Regions from separate parts of the Priestia sp. P1_B12_1 genome, predicted to be linked through region 4. Evidence: riboswitches for the same ligand, from Rfam matches in the RefSeq annotation. Region 4 holds a riboswitch; each other region holds the start of a gene.

Evidence for each region. Region 4 has a riboswitch for cobalamin ahead of AC1D0Y_RS22360 (HoxN/HupN/NixA family nickel/cobalt transporter). Riboswitches for the same ligand answer to the same signal wherever they lie in the genome.
Region 1: it holds a riboswitch for cobalamin, as region 4 does, so the genes downstream of both, nikA (nickel ABC transporter substrate-binding protein) here and AC1D0Y_RS22360 (HoxN/HupN/NixA family nickel/cobalt transporter) in region 4, are expected to answer to the same signal.
Region 2: it holds a riboswitch for cobalamin, as region 4 does, so the genes downstream of both, AC1D0Y_RS13855 (ABC transporter substrate-binding protein) here and AC1D0Y_RS22360 (HoxN/HupN/NixA family nickel/cobalt transporter) in region 4, are expected to answer to the same signal.
Region 3: it holds a riboswitch for cobalamin, as region 4 does, so the genes downstream of both, AC1D0Y_RS05585 (ribonucleoside-diphosphate reductase subunit alpha) here and AC1D0Y_RS22360 (HoxN/HupN/NixA family nickel/cobalt transporter) in region 4, are expected to answer to the same signal.

What each region holds. Positions count from the first base shown of each region.
Region 1 is NZ_JBFTZR010000009.1:101,527-105,727, forward strand. Features, by position in the region: gene AC1D0Y_RS23330 (GNAT family N-acetyltransferase) at 1-18, opposite strand, end outside; gene nikA (nickel ABC transporter substrate-binding protein) at 90-1,631, opposite strand; cobalamin riboswitch at 1,775-1,965, opposite strand; gene ftsZ (cell division protein FtsZ) at 1,968-2,972, opposite strand; gene AC1D0Y_RS23345 (tautomerase family protein) at 3,332-3,721, opposite strand; gene AC1D0Y_RS23350 (hypothetical protein) at 3,889-4,047, opposite strand.
Region 2 is NZ_JBFTZR010000003.1:553,788-557,988, reverse strand. Features, by position in the region: gene AC1D0Y_RS13865 (YpjP family protein) at 188-790, shown strand; gene AC1D0Y_RS13860 (thioredoxin family protein) at 979-1,293, shown strand; cobalamin riboswitch at 1,384-1,516, shown strand; gene AC1D0Y_RS13855 (ABC transporter substrate-binding protein) at 1,775-2,734, shown strand; gene AC1D0Y_RS13850 (adenosylcobinamide amidohydrolase) at 2,823-3,431, shown strand; gene cbiB (adenosylcobinamide-phosphate synthase CbiB) at 3,436-4,201, shown strand, end outside.
Region 3 is NZ_JBFTZR010000001.1:1,074,375-1,078,575, forward strand. Features, by position in the region: gene AC1D0Y_RS05580 (ribonucleotide-diphosphate reductase subunit beta) at 1-265, opposite strand, end outside; gene AC1D0Y_RS05585 (ribonucleoside-diphosphate reductase subunit alpha) at 282-2,525, opposite strand; cobalamin riboswitch at 2,659-2,844, opposite strand; gene menC (o-succinylbenzoate synthase) at 3,124-4,201, opposite strand, start outside.
Region 4 is NZ_JBFTZR010000008.1:63,169-67,369, forward strand. Features, by position in the region: gene AC1D0Y_RS22345 (response regulator transcription factor) at 1-659, opposite strand, end outside; gene AC1D0Y_RS22350 (undecaprenyl-diphosphatase) at 813-1,406, shown strand; gene AC1D0Y_RS22355 (organic hydroperoxide resistance protein) at 1,560-1,979, shown strand; cobalamin riboswitch at 2,085-2,267, shown strand; gene AC1D0Y_RS22360 (HoxN/HupN/NixA family nickel/cobalt transporter) at 2,401-3,198, shown strand; gene AC1D0Y_RS22365 (M20 family metallopeptidase) at 3,461-4,201, shown strand, end outside.

The sequences.
Region 1 (4,201 bases), on a different contig from region 4:
CGTTTGTACTTCTTGCACGTTTACTGTCACATCCTTTTATCTATCATTGTATACTTTCTCGTTTTCCTATAGGAACAACACAAGATTGACTATGGCGTTACGTCTAAATGCTGAGTCAGCATATAATACTCGCTTGGATTTGTGGTCCAGTTTTTCACTTTTTGATTATAAGCAACAACAATGTTTGGATGTACAATCGATGACGTCAGCATTTCCTCATTAATCAAAGCGGTTGCTTGCTTAGCTAACTGATCTCGCTTTGCGTCATCTACTGTTGAATTTAACTGTTCTATCATTTTTGTTAGCTTATCGTCATCAATCCGGCTGGCATTTAAACCACCGCCCGGCAAATAGTTCGTACTTAAATAATAGCTTGCATCTCCTCTAGGTGCAGTGATAAGACTGTACAGTGCTAAATCCCAATCGTCTTTTGCCATTACATATTCATCGCTGTCCTCAACGAGATGAATCTTAATAGTAATTCCTAACTCTTTGGCATTAGACTGTATAAGCTGAGCAATCAAAGGAAGTTCTGGTAGAGAGCTGTATGTGACAAGAGAGAGCGATAGTGGCTTTCCATTTTTCATTGGTTTGTCATTTTTGATTTGATAGCCTGCTTTCTCTAAATATTTTTTAGCAGATGGCATACCTCTTTGCTCATTAGCATTATTATCAGCAAAAGGAAATTGAGGTAAAAATGGACCTCGAGCTGCTGCCGCTTGATTGTTCATGATGCTGCTGACAATTTCTTTTCGGTTCAGTAAGGTATCGATAGCTTTTCTTACATTTTCGTCTTTTAATGCGTCATTGGTTTGATTATAAAGTAATAAATGTGTACGCACACTGGGTACTCCACTTACCTTAAAAGACGGATCTGTTTGTAAAGTGCCCAAACTTTCTAAAGGCGGGCGATAAATAATATCCGCTGTTCCGGACTGAAGAGCCGCAACGCGCGCATTAGCATCTTCGTTAAATGCAAAGATCGCATTTTTTAATTTTACTTTCCCATTCCAATAATGTTCATATCTTTCTAACTTCACTTGATTTCCTTGATCGAAAGTCAAAACTTGAAATGGACCTGTGCCAATAGGCTTCTTAGCTATATTAGAAACATCAACATCTATAATAGCTGTGTTTGGATGTACTAACTCAGAAGGAAATTTAGGCATTGGTTCTTTTAATGTAATTGTCAGCGCATGACCGTTCGCTTTCATTTCTTTAATATTTAAAGCGTTTTTCATCGCATAACTTTGATCTATCGTTCTTTGAAGAGAAGACTTAACGGCATTTGCATCTAGTGCTTTACCATTTTGAAACGTAATATTCTTTCTTATCGTAAATGTCCACGTAAGACCGTTATCTTCCGTTTTCCACTTTTCAGCAAGCCAGGGCTTTATTTTTAAATCATTGCTGATTTTAACAAGCGTCTCCCCTACTCCCGCACGAACTGCTGTATAATTATCATCCGTATGAGGATCAAGTGTTGCAGATGTAAAATTAAATAAAAACGTCACACTTTTATCCGTTTTCTTTTTTTCTTTTATACTTATGCTCTCTTCATTAGGAGCACAAGCAGTGAGGCAAAGTAACACAAGAAATATCATAGATACGAGTTTTTTATTATTTATCATTGATTTTTCCACCTTCTATTTTAATACAAAAAAAAAGCACTTCTAAAAAGAAGTGCTTGTCTTCAATACAAATTCAGATAAACGTATCCCTTGTTTATCTTATTTTTGATTCTGCCAAAACACCTCCCTATCCTCGTAGGTTATTGTGTGCTGCGATTTATGGCAGGTCTCCTGGCTTCAAGTCATTGCCTTATACCGCCTTCCCGTCTCTAAATAGACAGTGGCTTTTTGACATAAGGCTCCTTGTTACAGTGGCGGGACCGCTCCGGATTTGCACCGGATTCCCTTTTAAGGCAATTGAAAAACAATTGCCACCATAAAAGCTGGTTATTTAATTTAGTAGCGTGCTCTTGAAACTCTAGAAGTAGAAGCTGATGGTGAAACATCTTCATCATCAAATCCAGTGGCAATAACGGTTACCATCATTTCGTCCTTTAAATCTTCATTAATCACGGACCCAAAAATCATATTTAAGTCCTGATCAGAAGCAGACGTGACAATATCTGCTGCTTCCTGTACTTCGTAAAGACTCAAGCTGCTGCCGCTCGTAATGTTCAACAGCACGCCTCTTGCTCCATCAATCGATGCATCTAGCAGCGGACTAGAAATCGCTTTTTTCGCCGCTTCAATTGCCCGGTCTGATCCAGAAGCTCGTCCGATACCCATAAGCGCAAATCCTTGATTAGACATGATTGTTTTTACATCAGCAAAGTCAAGGTTAATCAGCCCCGGAACAGCGATTAAATCTGAAATACCTTGAATACCTTGGCGAAGAACATTATCTGCTTCACGGAATGCTTCAAGCATAGGCGTCTTTTTATCGACAATTTCAAGCAAGCGGTCGTTTGGAATCACAATAAGGGTATCTACCGATTCATTCATCGCAGTAATACCGCCTACTGCTTGCTTCGTACGTTTATTTCCTTCAAACTTGAATGGGCGAGTGACTACTCCAATTGTTAAAGCATTTAGTTCACGGGCAATTTGGGCAATAACTGGGGCTGCTCCAGTACCGGTTCCTCCACCCATGCCAGCTGTTACGAATACCATGTCTGCGCCTTGCAGTACTTCTTGAATTTGTTCTCTGCTTTCTTCGGCTGCTTCTCTTCCCACTTCTGGATTAGCTCCTGCACCTAATCCTCGCGTTAATGCCGCACCAATCTGCATTTTTACATCTGCTTTAGATAAGTTAAGCGCCTGAGCATCCGTATTAACGGCAATAAATTCTACTCCTTGTACACCGTGTTCAATCATACGGTTAACGGTGTTATTTCCTCCACCGCCGACTCCAATTACTTTAATTCGCACTAGTGGCGATACATCTGCATCAAATCCAAACATTCTAAGTTCCTCCTCAATGATCAAAATTACTTTCTCTTCTTATCCGAAAAAACACGTGAAGAACCTTTTACTCCTATGTTTAACGCGTAACTGTTCTTTTGTTTTACAGATTTTATACATTTCTCTTTTAACCTTCAAATCTTTACATCTTTATGTAAATTTATTGTTGTTCTAAAATTAGTACGCCGAACTCTTTTATGGCTTTTCCACTCAAAACGGCATATAAGCTTATTGTATCATTCATTTGACAGATGTCTGTATTTAATTTTGAGTAAGATGTGACTAAGAGAATAATATTTTTAGAGACAAAATGAGAAAAAGCCCTTAGAAATAAGGGCTTCTCTAGATAATAAACCGTTTTATAATTTCCCAGTTAAGAATTGAGCCTCTCCCATGCCAAAGCTCCAGTCAGCATTATCGTTTTCAACAATCGAAATCATAATGTCGTTTGGCTGAATGCCGCAGCTCTCTCCAAGCTCTTTTACAATTAATCTGTAAAGAGCTTGCTTTTGCTCTTCTGTTCGCTGTTTACTCGTTACACTTATAATAACCAAATCCTTGCTTCTCTCAAAGCCAAGACCTGTATCTTCAATAATCATTTCATGAGCAGGATGCTGATGTACAATTTGATAACGGTCTCGCTCCGGGACGCCAAAGGCTTCTAGCATCGCTCGGTGAGCAGCGTCTAGCAATGTTTTTAACTCTTTTTCATCTCTTCCTTCTATTACATCAAATCTAAGTAATGGCATACTAAGTAACCTCCAGCTTTTTGTCTAATATATTATTGCCTCATCATATCACAACTATCATTTGTAAAAAAAAGATATGCTATTCACAATATGCTCTCTAGTGAAAGAGACCTCAAATGCTTCAATAAAAGCTGAACCTAACAAAAAGAAATGAGCAGCATAACGGCTCATTTCATTAGTATAAAAACATTTATAATAAGAGCTAAAATACATACAGATACAATGGCAATGAGTACGTTCATCACAAGGTTTTGCGAGGATGTTTTGGCTTGTTTTTTCATATCAGCCCGACTCATCTGTTGCTTTTCATGATCACTTTTAGACATCACGTAGCCTCTCCTATTCATCAAAATGTCAGCAGTGTGTAAATGATTTTTGAGAAACCTTGATCCAGTTCTTTTGTATAGACAGCAGCACATGCAGGTTATCACCAGTTATTTTAGCATGTTTTGTCAAATAAGTGGACTATGTAGCGCTTCA
Region 2 (4,201 bases), on a different contig from region 4:
TGACAACCTCAAATAGAAGAAGGAAGGTGCTAACTAAAAAGTCTTCGAATGCCCGTAGGCAGCATAAATGAATAAGCAAATATAGGTAAAAAATTAATAAGTATGTTACAATACCTAGTGAGTTATAACAATGAATTTTACGATATGAAAAGACCATATGGGAAAAGATGAGAAAGGAAAGATACGAATGCCTAGATGGATAAAAAGAATGCTAATTGTATTTATTACAGTATTTACATTTGGGCTTGTCACTCCACCAGAATATTTATACGTTGATGATGCAAAAGCGGACAAGCAACATAAAGCAGGGTATGTAAGAGAAACAACTCCTGTCACAGCTGTTATAGAAGATATTCATTTGCCATATGAAGAACCAAAATATGAAGACGTTTCATCATTTGTTACGTATGCAATGGAATCAGCTGAAAAACAGTCAGTGGAAAAATTCGGAACAAAAATTGGACCTGTCATTGAAGATGAATTTCGTCTAGCAGTGTTACCTAAAATTGAAGAAGTGCTGACCGACATTGGCACTGAACGTGAACAGTCGATTCAGAATCTCGAGATAAGCGAGCACCCTGCTGCTGGCTACGGTGAAAAGATTTTCCATGTATATGACCGGGAAACCGGTCAGGACTTAATACGATTTCATGTACGGCGTGAAAATCCTCCAAAAGATGGATACTGGTTTAATTTTCACTATCATGCGGCTGCAGATAATTTTCAGAAGCATTATGATTTAGGGAAAATTTATTGGAACCGAAACATGCCGCCTAAATGGTTTAGCTGATAATAGACACAACATTCTGCGATTTCGAAATGTTAGCTTTTTTAAGCTAGCATTTTTTTACGTCTAAAACCGTTATGGTCTAAATAAGCTGAAACATTAGCACAATGATAAAAAAATCGTTTATAATGAAGTCAGACTTCTTACCATAGAATAGGGAGAAGGAACGAATAGATGTTGGAGGTAACATAATGAAACAATTTACGGAAGAAAAACAATTTCGCGAACAAATTAAGAACGAAACACTAAGCGTTGGGATTTTTACGACAACGTGGTGTCCTGATTGCAAACGTTTGGATATGTTCATTGATGAAATCGTTGACGAAAATACAGATAAAGCATGGTTTAAAATTGATAAGGATGAGTTTGAAGAACTTTCTGCTGAAAACAATGTAATGGGTATTCCTTCTCTTCTTGTATATAAAAACGGTGAAAAAATTGCACACTTGCACAGTGCAAATGCTAAAACGCCTGAAGCGGTCCGTGAATTTTTAGCAACTCTTTAATTCCTTAAGCTGCGAGAGCATTCTCGCAGCTTTTTTTGTGAGAATGGCTATTTCCATTTTTCCATGAGTGGGGTATACTAGGACAAGTGAATAATCGTAAAGCAATAAGGTCTCAATTTAAAGATTGAGTGAAAAGGGAAGTCTGGTGAAAAACCAGCGCGGTCCCGCCACTGTAAGCGCTCTGTGCGTAAGTCAGGAGACCTGCCTTATTGTTAGCTGTGAAACCTTCGAGGAAGGGTGAAGCAGGGTAATGAACATACATATCAAGTATAGTGAACGGATTCTTTTCCTGCTTATCTTGACGTTACCTGCTTTGCTTTCAATTGAAAGTAAAGCTTTTTTATTTTGAAGCTGCCTGCGAGCAGTATACATAGTCAAAGCGGAAAAACGGGATAGCGCTGCTTTTTGCATGATCATTTGCTTTTTCTTTAACGTGGAGGTTTCGTATTCACAATGAACAATATATAGGGGGAGTATTTAGATGAAAAAATGGCTTTCGTATTCCATTATTGCACTGTTAGTCATCGTACTTGCTGCATGCGGTGCAGGCAACCAAAGCAACAGTGATAAAAAAACGAAGCAAGATACGGAACAAACGTCACAAGCTGCATTTCCAGTGAAGGTAAAAGACGCGCGTGATAAAGAAATCACGTTGAAAAAACAGCCTAAGAAAATTGTTTCCTTAATGCCAAGTAATACGGAGATTGTATATGCCCTTGGCCTTGAAAAAGAATTAGTCGGTGTTACAAGCAACGATGATTATCCTAAAAGCGTAAAGAAAAAAGCGCAGGTAGGAGATATGAACGTTAATGCGGAAAAAGTTATTGCTTTAAATCCTGATTTAGTGCTGGCACACGCTTCAAGTATGGGCGTTTCGGATGAAGTATTTAAACAAATTGAAAGTGCGGGTATTCCGGTATTTGTTGTAAAAGATTCAACAACGTTTGATACGGTTTATGATTCTATTACGCAAATCGGTAAATTAACAGGTAAAACAAAAGAAGCTAATCAAACAATTAAAGACATGAAAGAAAAAGTAGCTTCAATTGAGAAAAAAGCAAAAACGATTTCAAAAGAAGATCGTAAAAAAGTATGGATAGAGGTATCAGGAGCTCCTGAGATTTATACAACAGGAAAAGGTACGTTCATGAACGAAATGCTTACTATGATCGGTGCAGATAACGTAGCAGCTAGTGAAAAGGGTTGGGTTAAGTTTTCTGAAGAGCAAGTTGTTAAGTTAAACCCTGACGTTATTATCGCAACGTATGATGCAGACAAAAATGAGATTATGAAGCGTCCCGCTTGGAGCAGCATGACTGCTGTAAAAGAGGGTAACATCGAGAAGGTTGATCAAAACAAAATCAATCGCTTAGGACCTCGTATTGTAGATGGCTTAGAGGACTTAGCAAAAGCAGTATACCCTGAGGTGTACAATAAATAAGAAGAGGGACCATATTCCAGTTCGAATTGAAAAGGGGATTGGTCCCTTTTCACATCTTAAAATTGAAGAACGGCCTGAGCTTTTAATCATGAAAACCGAGACTTCTTATAAAACATACAGCTCAGGGGTTTTAGGAACAGGCATTACGGAAACGGACACCTTTTACAATCGATTTGTTCACAAAGACTATTATTCAGATACTCCTTCTTTGGAGTATGAGCAATATTTGATGAAAGAAAATGTGCGCCATGAGCAAATCGTAGGGTTGATGACAGCCGTTTGGTTAAAAGAAAGAGCGGTTTACTGTTATGAAGGCTACGGAGTAAGAGTAGCTTCCGTGATAACGGCTGGAGTAGGAAACGCAGTAGATATTACAGCTGATGAAGCTGTCCCGTTCTATTCCTCTCCCGGTACAATTAATATGTTTTTTTTCGTGGAAGGTACGCTTACGGATGCAGCGTTTTTACAGCTTTTTATCGCGGCCACAGAAGCTAAAACAAAAACGCTGTCACAGCTGGGTGTCATAGATCCGGCTACAAAGACGATTGCTACGGGAACATCTACGGACAGCATCTCAGTTGCAGCGTCTCAGCAAGGAGCATTATATGAATATGCAGGCTCTATGACCGCTTTAGGGCAAGCGGTAGCCAAGCTGGTGAAAATAAGCTTAGAGCAGGGACTTAAGGGAAAGAGGTGAAGAAATGAGTATTACACAAGCGATAATTGCACACATGACGGCCATGACGATTGCTTTACTAATTGACCGAATTATAGGTGACCCCGAAAATTGGCCGCATCCCGTTCGCTGGTTTGGCAAATGGATTTATTGGATGGATTCCAGATTAAATACAGGTGCAGGAAAACGATTCAAAGGATTGCTTCTTGTGATAAGTATGGCTGTGCTCGCAGGAGTTGTTCCCTTTTTGTTCCTCCATGCTTTGTACGGAGTTCATTTTATAGCAGGTGTTTTAGTAGAAGGCGTAATGATTGCGACTACTATATCCACTCGTTCTTTAAGCGAAGCTGCCTATAAGGTACAAAAGCCGCTTCAGCTAGGAGATATGGAGAAAGCTAGATATGAAGTAAGCATGATTGTGGGACGAGATACAGATCGTTTGTCAGAAGGAGAAATTGCCAGAGCGACGGTAGAGACCGTGGCTGAAAATACAAGTGATGGTATTACAGCTCCGCTTTTTTATGCATTTATAGGAGGAGGAGCCCTAGCATTTTTTTACCGGGCTATTAACACATGTGATTCGATGGTTGGGTACAAAAATGACCGCTACTTTCTGTTCGGCTACTTTAGTGCAAAAACCGATGACGTATTAAACTATATTCCAAGTCGGTTAACTGCAGTGGTGATGACGGCTGTTAATGTAGCAAAAAGCCAGTATTCTCTTGGGCATGTAACGAGTTTGATTAAGCGTGATGCTAAGAAGCATCCAAGTCCAAATAGCGGATACGGGG
Region 3 (4,201 bases), on a different contig from region 4:
TGTCCAGTAGCGCCAGCAAGCCAATAATTTTTAAAAAACTCTCTTGTTCGTCAGCCGTTAACTGAGGGAACTGCTTAATATCTTGACCCATATTAATTTCAAACGGCGTCCAGAAGTTAGCTAGCATACGCTTGTATTTAGGGAACGCCCATGAAAATCGGACGTCATCCCAGTTTAGAATATTTGAGCTCTTGCCGTTGATGATTCCTGTCGAACGGTTCGGAGCTGTTTCGTTCATTAATTCTCGTTTTAACATGCTTGTCATCAATTATTCACTCCTTTTAACTATGACAGCTTTCACATTCTTCAATGACTTCACTTGATGTTGAACGTACGTAGTAGGTCGTTTTTAACTTTTCTTTCCATGCCGTCATATGAAGATCCAGCAGCTCTTTTGCTCGGATATCATTTTGCACATATAAATTGAATGAAATGGATTGATCAATATGGCGCTGGCGCTTGGCGTTTTGCTTAATGCTCCAGTGCTGATCAATTAAATAAACGGACTTATAATACCAGTTTGTTGCTGGTGATAAATCCGGTGCCGTCACCGGGATTTTATAGTTTTTCTTTTCCTCTGAATAAAACTTACGGAAAATCGGATCAATACTTGCAGTAGAACCCGCGATAATAGATGTTGATGAATTAGGTGCTACAGCCATTAAGTAGCCATTTCTTATCCCATTGTTTTGAACTTCGTTACGCAGTTCACTCCACGCTTCGCTTGTGTATTTACGTGTTTCAAAATAAGCGCCTGACTCAAAATCTGAGCCTTTAAATAATGGATATGCACCTTTTTCTTTAGCTAAGTTCATGCTTGCCTGTACGGTTAAGTAAGCGATTTGCTCATACAATTCATCGCAATATGCTACCGCTTCATCTGTTTCCCATGCTATTTTCTTTAAGGCAAGCAAATGGTTCCAACCAAATGTGCCAAGCCCTACTGCGCGGTACTTTTGGTTTGTTAGTTTTGCTTGAAGTACCGGCAAATCATTTAACTCAATAACGTTATCAAGCATGCGTACTTGAATTGGAATTAAACGTTCAAGCACATCTTCAGTTACGGCTCTCGCTAAGTTGATAGAAGAAAGATTACATACAACAAAATCGCCCGGATTCTTTGTAATAATAATTTTTCCGTCTTCCGTAATTTCCTCTGTTACGACCGTTGTGCTTTGGTTTTGCGTAATTTCTGTACATAAGTTGCTGCAGTAGATCATGCCCTCGTGGCGGTTTTGATTAGCTCGGTTAACCGTATCACGATAGAACATATAAGGCGTCCCCGTTTCAAGCTGCGAAAGCATAATGCGCTTGAAGATTTCAATAGCAGGTACTGTCTCTCTTGAAAGCTGTTCATTATTTACACACTCAGCGTAACGAGTGCGGAACGAACCGCTGCCTTCTTCTTCATCATAAAAATCTTCTAACGAGTAGCCCATCAGCGTACGAACTTCGTGAGGATCGAATAAGTGCCAGTCTTCACGTGCTTCTACTTTTTCCATAAACAAATCTGGCAAACATACGCCAGTGAATAAATCATGCGTGCGCTGGCGTTCGTCACCATTGTTCAACCGCGCGTCTAAGAATGAAAAGATGTCTTTATGCCATACGTCTAAATATACGGCAATAGCCCCTTGTCGTTGACCTAGCTGATCGACACTTACAGCCGTATTATTTAGCTGTTTCATCCATGGAATTGTTCCTGATGATACGCCTTTAAAACCTTTTATATCACTTCCTCGGCTTCTAATATGACCGAGGTAGACACCAATTCCGCCTCCATTTTTACTAAGCGTGGCCAAATCTGTATTGCTATCATAAATACCGCGTAAGCTGTCATCAATCGTATCAATAAAGCAGCTAGATAGCTGTCCGTAGCTCTTTCCTGCGTTTGAAAGCGTTGGTGTGGCAACCGTCATATATAGACTAGAAAGCGCCCAGTACGCTTCTTTTACTAATGCTGTTCGATTTTCTTTCTTTTCTTGAGACATCAGCGTCATAGCAATGATAAGAAAACGTTCTTGCGGTAATTCGTATACGCGCTTATCATGTGATGTCGCTAAATAGCGATCTGCTAATGTCAACAATCCAATGTATGTAAATAAACGATCGCGTTCAGGAATAATGACTGAAGCAATTTCATTAATTTCTTCTTCTGTATATGTTTTTAATAGCTGTTTATTATAAATGCCGATTTTTGTTAGTTCTTGAATAAGCTGATAAAACGAACCGTACTTCTCTTTTTTATCATAACCTCGGTTGTCCGCTGCTTTTCGATATAGTTCGTTTAAGTAGACGTCTGCCGCTACGTACGTCCAATCTGGTTCTTCCATTGAAATACGCTCTAAGGCTGCTAAAATTAGGACGTTTGCAACCTTTTCGTCCGTCATATTTTCCTTTACTGTAACAGTTTGAATAACCTTTTCCTCATACAAAGAAAAATCAAGCTGCGTAAATTCATTTTTTAAACGTTCAATATATGCAGTTAATTCATGTAGAATTGTAGGCTTTAATGTATTCACCATAAATATGGCTCCTCTCTTCACTTCAAAATAAAAAATCGCTCACCGTACCTCGGTGAGCGAATAGAACGAAGATAGAAGAAGACACTAAGTCTTTTCTCAATCCTCGCTCTACCCTCTCACCTCCCGAAGAAGATAAAACGACATAAAAAAGGCAGGTCTCCTGACTTATGCTTCTTTTTACTTTAAGGCCTTCCCATGATGTTTACTCACAGTGGATCTCCTTATTTCATCAGCATTCACAGTTGCGGGGACAGCTTTGGATTTTCACCAAATTCCCTTTTAAGTCTTTTTATCAGACACCTTTTTCACTGGAAAACACAAAATATAGTATTTTATTATCGATTTCAAAACAACATATTGTGTTATGTTATAAACACATTATATAGGACAACTTAGAAAACTATCAACCTATTTTCAAAAATAATTTTGTTTTTTACGATAAAACTCTTCGACTTTTTTCATCAAACTATTCCATCATAACATGTTTTGACACGCTTGATGGAACAATGTGCTCTTTTTAAAAAATTTGTCCTATTTTTCTACTAAACATTAACAACCTCAATAAAAAAAACCGTTTTACATAAAAAACGGTTTTTAATTATTGGTATTCTTTTTCAAATGCTGTGATTGTTTTGATAAAGTTTTTATCGATATCGTATCCTATCCCCGGTTTTCCCTTCACCTTTATTACTCCAGCTTCTACCTCTACTTCGGGCTTAATAATATCTTTTTCCCAATAGCGAGATGACGCAGAAATATCACCTGGTATCGTGAAAGAAGGCAATGTCGCAAGGGCGATGTTATGAGCTCTTGAAATCCCGGCTTCTAACATTCCGCCAACCCAAAGTCTTACACCATACTGGGCGCACAAATCATGAATTTGCTTTGCTACGGACATTCCGCCAACTCGACCGATTTTCACATTGATAATCTTACAGCTTCTTTGTTCAATTGCATGACGTGCATCTTCATAGCTCACAATACTTTCATCTAAGCAAATTGGCGTCTGCATTTGCTTTTGTAACAATCGATGATCAAGGATATCATCAGAACTTAACGGCTGTTCGATCATCATTAAATTCAATTCATCTAGTTTCTTCAATGAATCACTATCGCTTAACGTATAGGCTGAATTGGCATCAGCCATAAGAGGAATGCTTGGAAATTCATCTCGAATTTGTTTCAGTAGCTCATAGTCAGCACCCGGCTTAATTTTCACTTTAAAGCGCTTATAGCCATCTTTCATGTAAGTCTTTATTTGTTCTTTCATTATGGAAATATCATTTAAGCCAACTACCACTCCAGCTTCTACAGCAGACCTTACTCCTCCAATTACTTCAGATAACGGTTTGTTCTGCCGCTTTGCATACAAATCCCATACAGCACAGTCTAAAGCTGCTTTAGCCATGTTATTTCGCTTTAGAGGTTTGAATAACTTTTGAACATCCTCTGGTTTTTGAAGCTGCTGATGAAGAAGCGAGGGAATTAAAAAATCGTCTAACATATGAAAACACGTCTGAATCGTTTCTTCCGTATACCAAGGAGATGAAAAAGCAACTACTTCTCCCCACCCTGTAAATCCTTGTTCATCTTCTACTTCAAGCAAAATCAATTCTCGATCCTGCACTGTACCATAGCTTGTTGAAAAAGGAGAAAGAAGCTTCATGTCAATTTTA
Region 4 (4,201 bases):
TTACGTAAATAACGAATGTATACGTATACAATATTTGTGTCTCCGTAATAATCAAATCCCCAAACGTTTGTAAGAAGCTGTTCAAAGCTCAACACTTGATTTTTGTTTTGAAGCATATAGACAAGCAAATCATATTCTTTAGGAGTCAGCTCAATAGCTTCATTTTCACGCGTGACTTCTCGCGTTTTTTCGTTAACGACTAAATTGCCTAGTTGCAGAGTGGCTGTTTCTTGTTCAGCAGGCGATGTTGATGCAGGATGGCGAAGCCATACGCGAATGCGTGCAAAAAGCTCTTCAATTTGAAAAGGCTTTGTAATATAGTCGTTTGCTCCTAAATCCAGTCCGCTTACCTTATCAGGAAGGGCGTCTCGAGCTGTTAATAAGATAACGGGCGTTTGATCATCATTTGCTCGAATGCGACGAAGTACTTCGAGTCCGCTCAGTTCAGGAAGCATCACATCTAAAAGCAGCAAATCCCAATCGTGTTCTTGAAACTCTGCCAATCCTTCTGTTCCCGTGTAAGCCATGCCCGTTTCGTACCCTTCATGTTCAAGCTCGAGCTGAATTAAACGAGCAATTTTGCGCTCATCTTCTACAATTAAAATTCTGCCTTTACTCAACAAAAATTCCCCCTTGTGTCTATGTATAGTTGCGTACATTATAGCACGGAGAGATTGGAGGTGTATAAATGACAGGGAAATCAATAGTTATTTGACTAAATATATCAATAATAGCCCGAGAAATAATGTTCATTTTCTCAAGAAACTGATAAGATAGCTAATGACATTTAAAAATAAGAAAGGATTTCGATTATGTTATCAGCTATTAATTCAGTAGATTATACCATCTTCCACGCGGTGAATCAGTATGCCTCACACGTAAAGCCTCTAGATTCGCTGATGGTATTCTTTGCAGATTATGCCCAGTATGTACTTATCGTTTTACTCGGCTTGTTTTTACTTATTAATAAAAACGGCAGCCGTGTTGTAGCATTTCAAGCTTTGTGTGCTTGTGCCACAGGAGTCATTATCAATAAAGTGATTAGTTTATTTGCTTATCGAGATCGTCCGTTTATCTCTCACCACGTGAATCAGCTTATTGATCACGCCGCAAATTCTTCATTTCCAAGCGATCATGCTACATCTGCATTAGTTATCACTTTTACCATTTGGCTGCATTTCAAACGTTCAGGGCGCATGTGGGTTGTCATGGGCGTACTCATTGCCTTTTCACGCGTATGGGTTGGCGTTCATTATCCATTCGATGTGTTAACAGGAGCCGTTCTAGGCTGCGTGCTGGCGCTGTTCATTCATTATGTTATTTTTAATACGAAACTGATGAGAGCTATTACCAACTTGTCTATTTTTCGAAAATCAGCTTATGACGAACAGTCTCAATATTATTAAGAAAAAGTCGCAAATACGCGGCTTTTTTTTATTGGGAAATTTTTAATGTATTTAATACTTGTTTTTTAAAATTAAATTGTGTACAATTAAATTACAGAAACGATAAATAAAAAATTTTTAATAAAATTAATGAAAAAGAGGAGAGGTTTATACATGAAAGCTTTATATGAAACAACAGTCGTTAACACAGGTGGAAGAACAGGAGAAGTTCACTCTTTAGATAACATCTTTAACTTAGACGTTGCAACACCTCCAGCGCTTGGTGGAGAAGCAACAACAGCAACAAACCCAGAGCAGCTGTTTGCAGCTGGATACAGTGCCTGTTTCAACAGCGCGTTAGAATTTATGTTGAAAAAACATAACGTAGAAATCAAAAGCAGTGAAGTAAAAGCTACTGTTCAGCTGCTTCCTGATAAAGCTGATCAAGGAGTGAAAATTGGAGTAGCGCTTGAAGCTCATATTGAAGGCTTAGATTTAGAAACAGCGAAAAAATACGTAGACCTAGCTCACTCATACTGCCCGTATTCAAAAGCAATCAGCGGCAACGTAGACGTAACGGTAGAAGTAGCTTAATTGCTTTAAAAAGCCCTGCTAAGCATGTAAAGCTTAGCAGGGCTTTTTTATTTGAATTTTCTCTATTCATTTGTAAGCGGTACTAGTATAATGAGGAAGAAAATGAATCATTCGCACAGTTTAGGTGCTCTTACATAGCGTAAGAGGTAACAGGGAATCGAGTGCAAATCTCGAGCGGTCCAGCCACTGTAAGCAGGGAGTTTTCTATCTTATCGTCACTCAAAATGGGGAAGACGGTAGAAAATGATGATCTCAAGCCAGGAGACCTACCTATTCTGTACACTTGACTCTTCTAGGAAAGAGGCGGTGTATCAAGGTACGCAGTGAGCAATTGCTGTTTATTTTCATATGCCGACACGTCCTCAATTTCTATAGAATTGAGGCTTTTTTACGTTTTATTTTAAAAAAAGGAGTGTAGGAAATGGAAGGTTTATCAGTTTTTTTACTTGTCTTTTTATTAGGAATCAGGCACGGATTGGATGCAGATCACTTAGCTTTTATTGACGGCCAGACCCGATATAATTGGCGAATGGGCAGCCGTTTTGCCCCGTGGGTCGGAACGCTGTTTTCACTAGGTCATGGAGGAATGGTGGCCGTCACGGCCGGGGTGCTGGGCGTGGTGATGAAGAATTTTACGTTTCCATCATATTTCGATCATTTTGCATCTTGGGTATCCATTATCTCTCTCTTTCTGATTGGAACATTAAACACATATCATTTGCTTCGAACTAAAAATAAAGAAGAAGAGTTTCAGCTGAGCGGATTAAAAGGGAAGTTTATTCCGAAAATCGCAAAAGGAACAACGAATCCTTTTTTAATTATTCTTGTAGGGGCATTGTTCGCTTTAGCAGCCGAAACGGTCAGCCAAACGGCCGTGTGGTCTCTAGCTGTAGGGAACGCAGGCAAGTATACGCCGCTTTTATTAGGACTAGTATTTATGTTTGGTATGATGCTCACAGATACAATCGATTCAATGATTGTACATAAAATGGTGAATGAATCGAGTAAGTTTGGGCAATCTGCTTCCCGCTTGATGGGCTGGGTTATTGTTGTCCTCGCGTATGGTGTGTCGTTCTATTTAGCATTCACTTTCTTTAACCCATGGGCCGAAGTAAACTTTGAAATGGTTGGCGTTATTCTGTTTATTTTCTTAGTGTCTATGTTTGTTTTTGTGAGTGTGAAGTCAAAAGGGAAAAATATTAAAATAAATGTCAATTAGTCAAATGAAAGCTTTAATCTGTTGAAGATTGAAGCTTTTTTGTATGAATTTGTTGAAGTTTATGGCTATTTTCGGTCGGTTATGAATAAGTTAAAGTATTATCTGTATTTAAAGGATGGAAAATTGTCTGAAAACCATTATAATTAAGGATAATTTAAGGTCGTTATGTGAAACGTAGAACATAGTTATACGTACGATAAATAAAAGCATTTAATGCAAGCAGCAGGGGTTTTCTAGAGGAGGAATTGATTTGAGTCAGGTAATGGTAGAACAAAGCGTGTTTAGTTATTTAAAAGAACACGAACAAGAGATGCTCGAAGATTTAGTGGGATTTGTGAAAAAAGAATCACCGTCCTACAGTAAAGAGTTAGTAGATCAGTGTGGAAAGTATTTAACGCAGCTGTTTCAAAAGCGTTTAGGGGTAGGGTACGAAATCATAGAAGAAAAAGAAGTAGGAAACCACTTGAAATTTACGATTGGAGAAGGAGAAAAGCAGCTTTTAATCATCGGTCACTTTGACACGGTGTGGGAAAAGGGAAGGCTGAGTCTAAGAACAGAGGGAAACAAGCTGTACGGTCCGGGAATTTTAGACATGAAAGGCGGCATTGTACAATCTATATGGGCGATTAAAGCGATTCAAGAGCTTGGCTTACCGCTGGATAAAAAAATTGTGTTTTTCTGCAATTCGGATGAAGAGATTGGGTCAATTTCTTCTAAAAAATACATTGAAGAAGAAGCGCAAAGAAGTGAAGCAGTGCTAGTAGCGGAACCGGCGGTGGCGGGTTCAGGTGCGTTAAAAACGTCGCGCAAAGGAGCGGGAATTTTTACCGTGAAAGTATGGGGACGAGCAGCACACGCGGGTAATCACCACAAAGAAGGAATCAATGCGATTGAAGAGCTGGCGCGCCAAGTGATTTTCTTGCAGAGCTTAACAGATTATGAAAAAGGTACAACGGTGAACGTTGGGACATTTACGGGAGGCAGCGGTACAAATGTAGTGCCG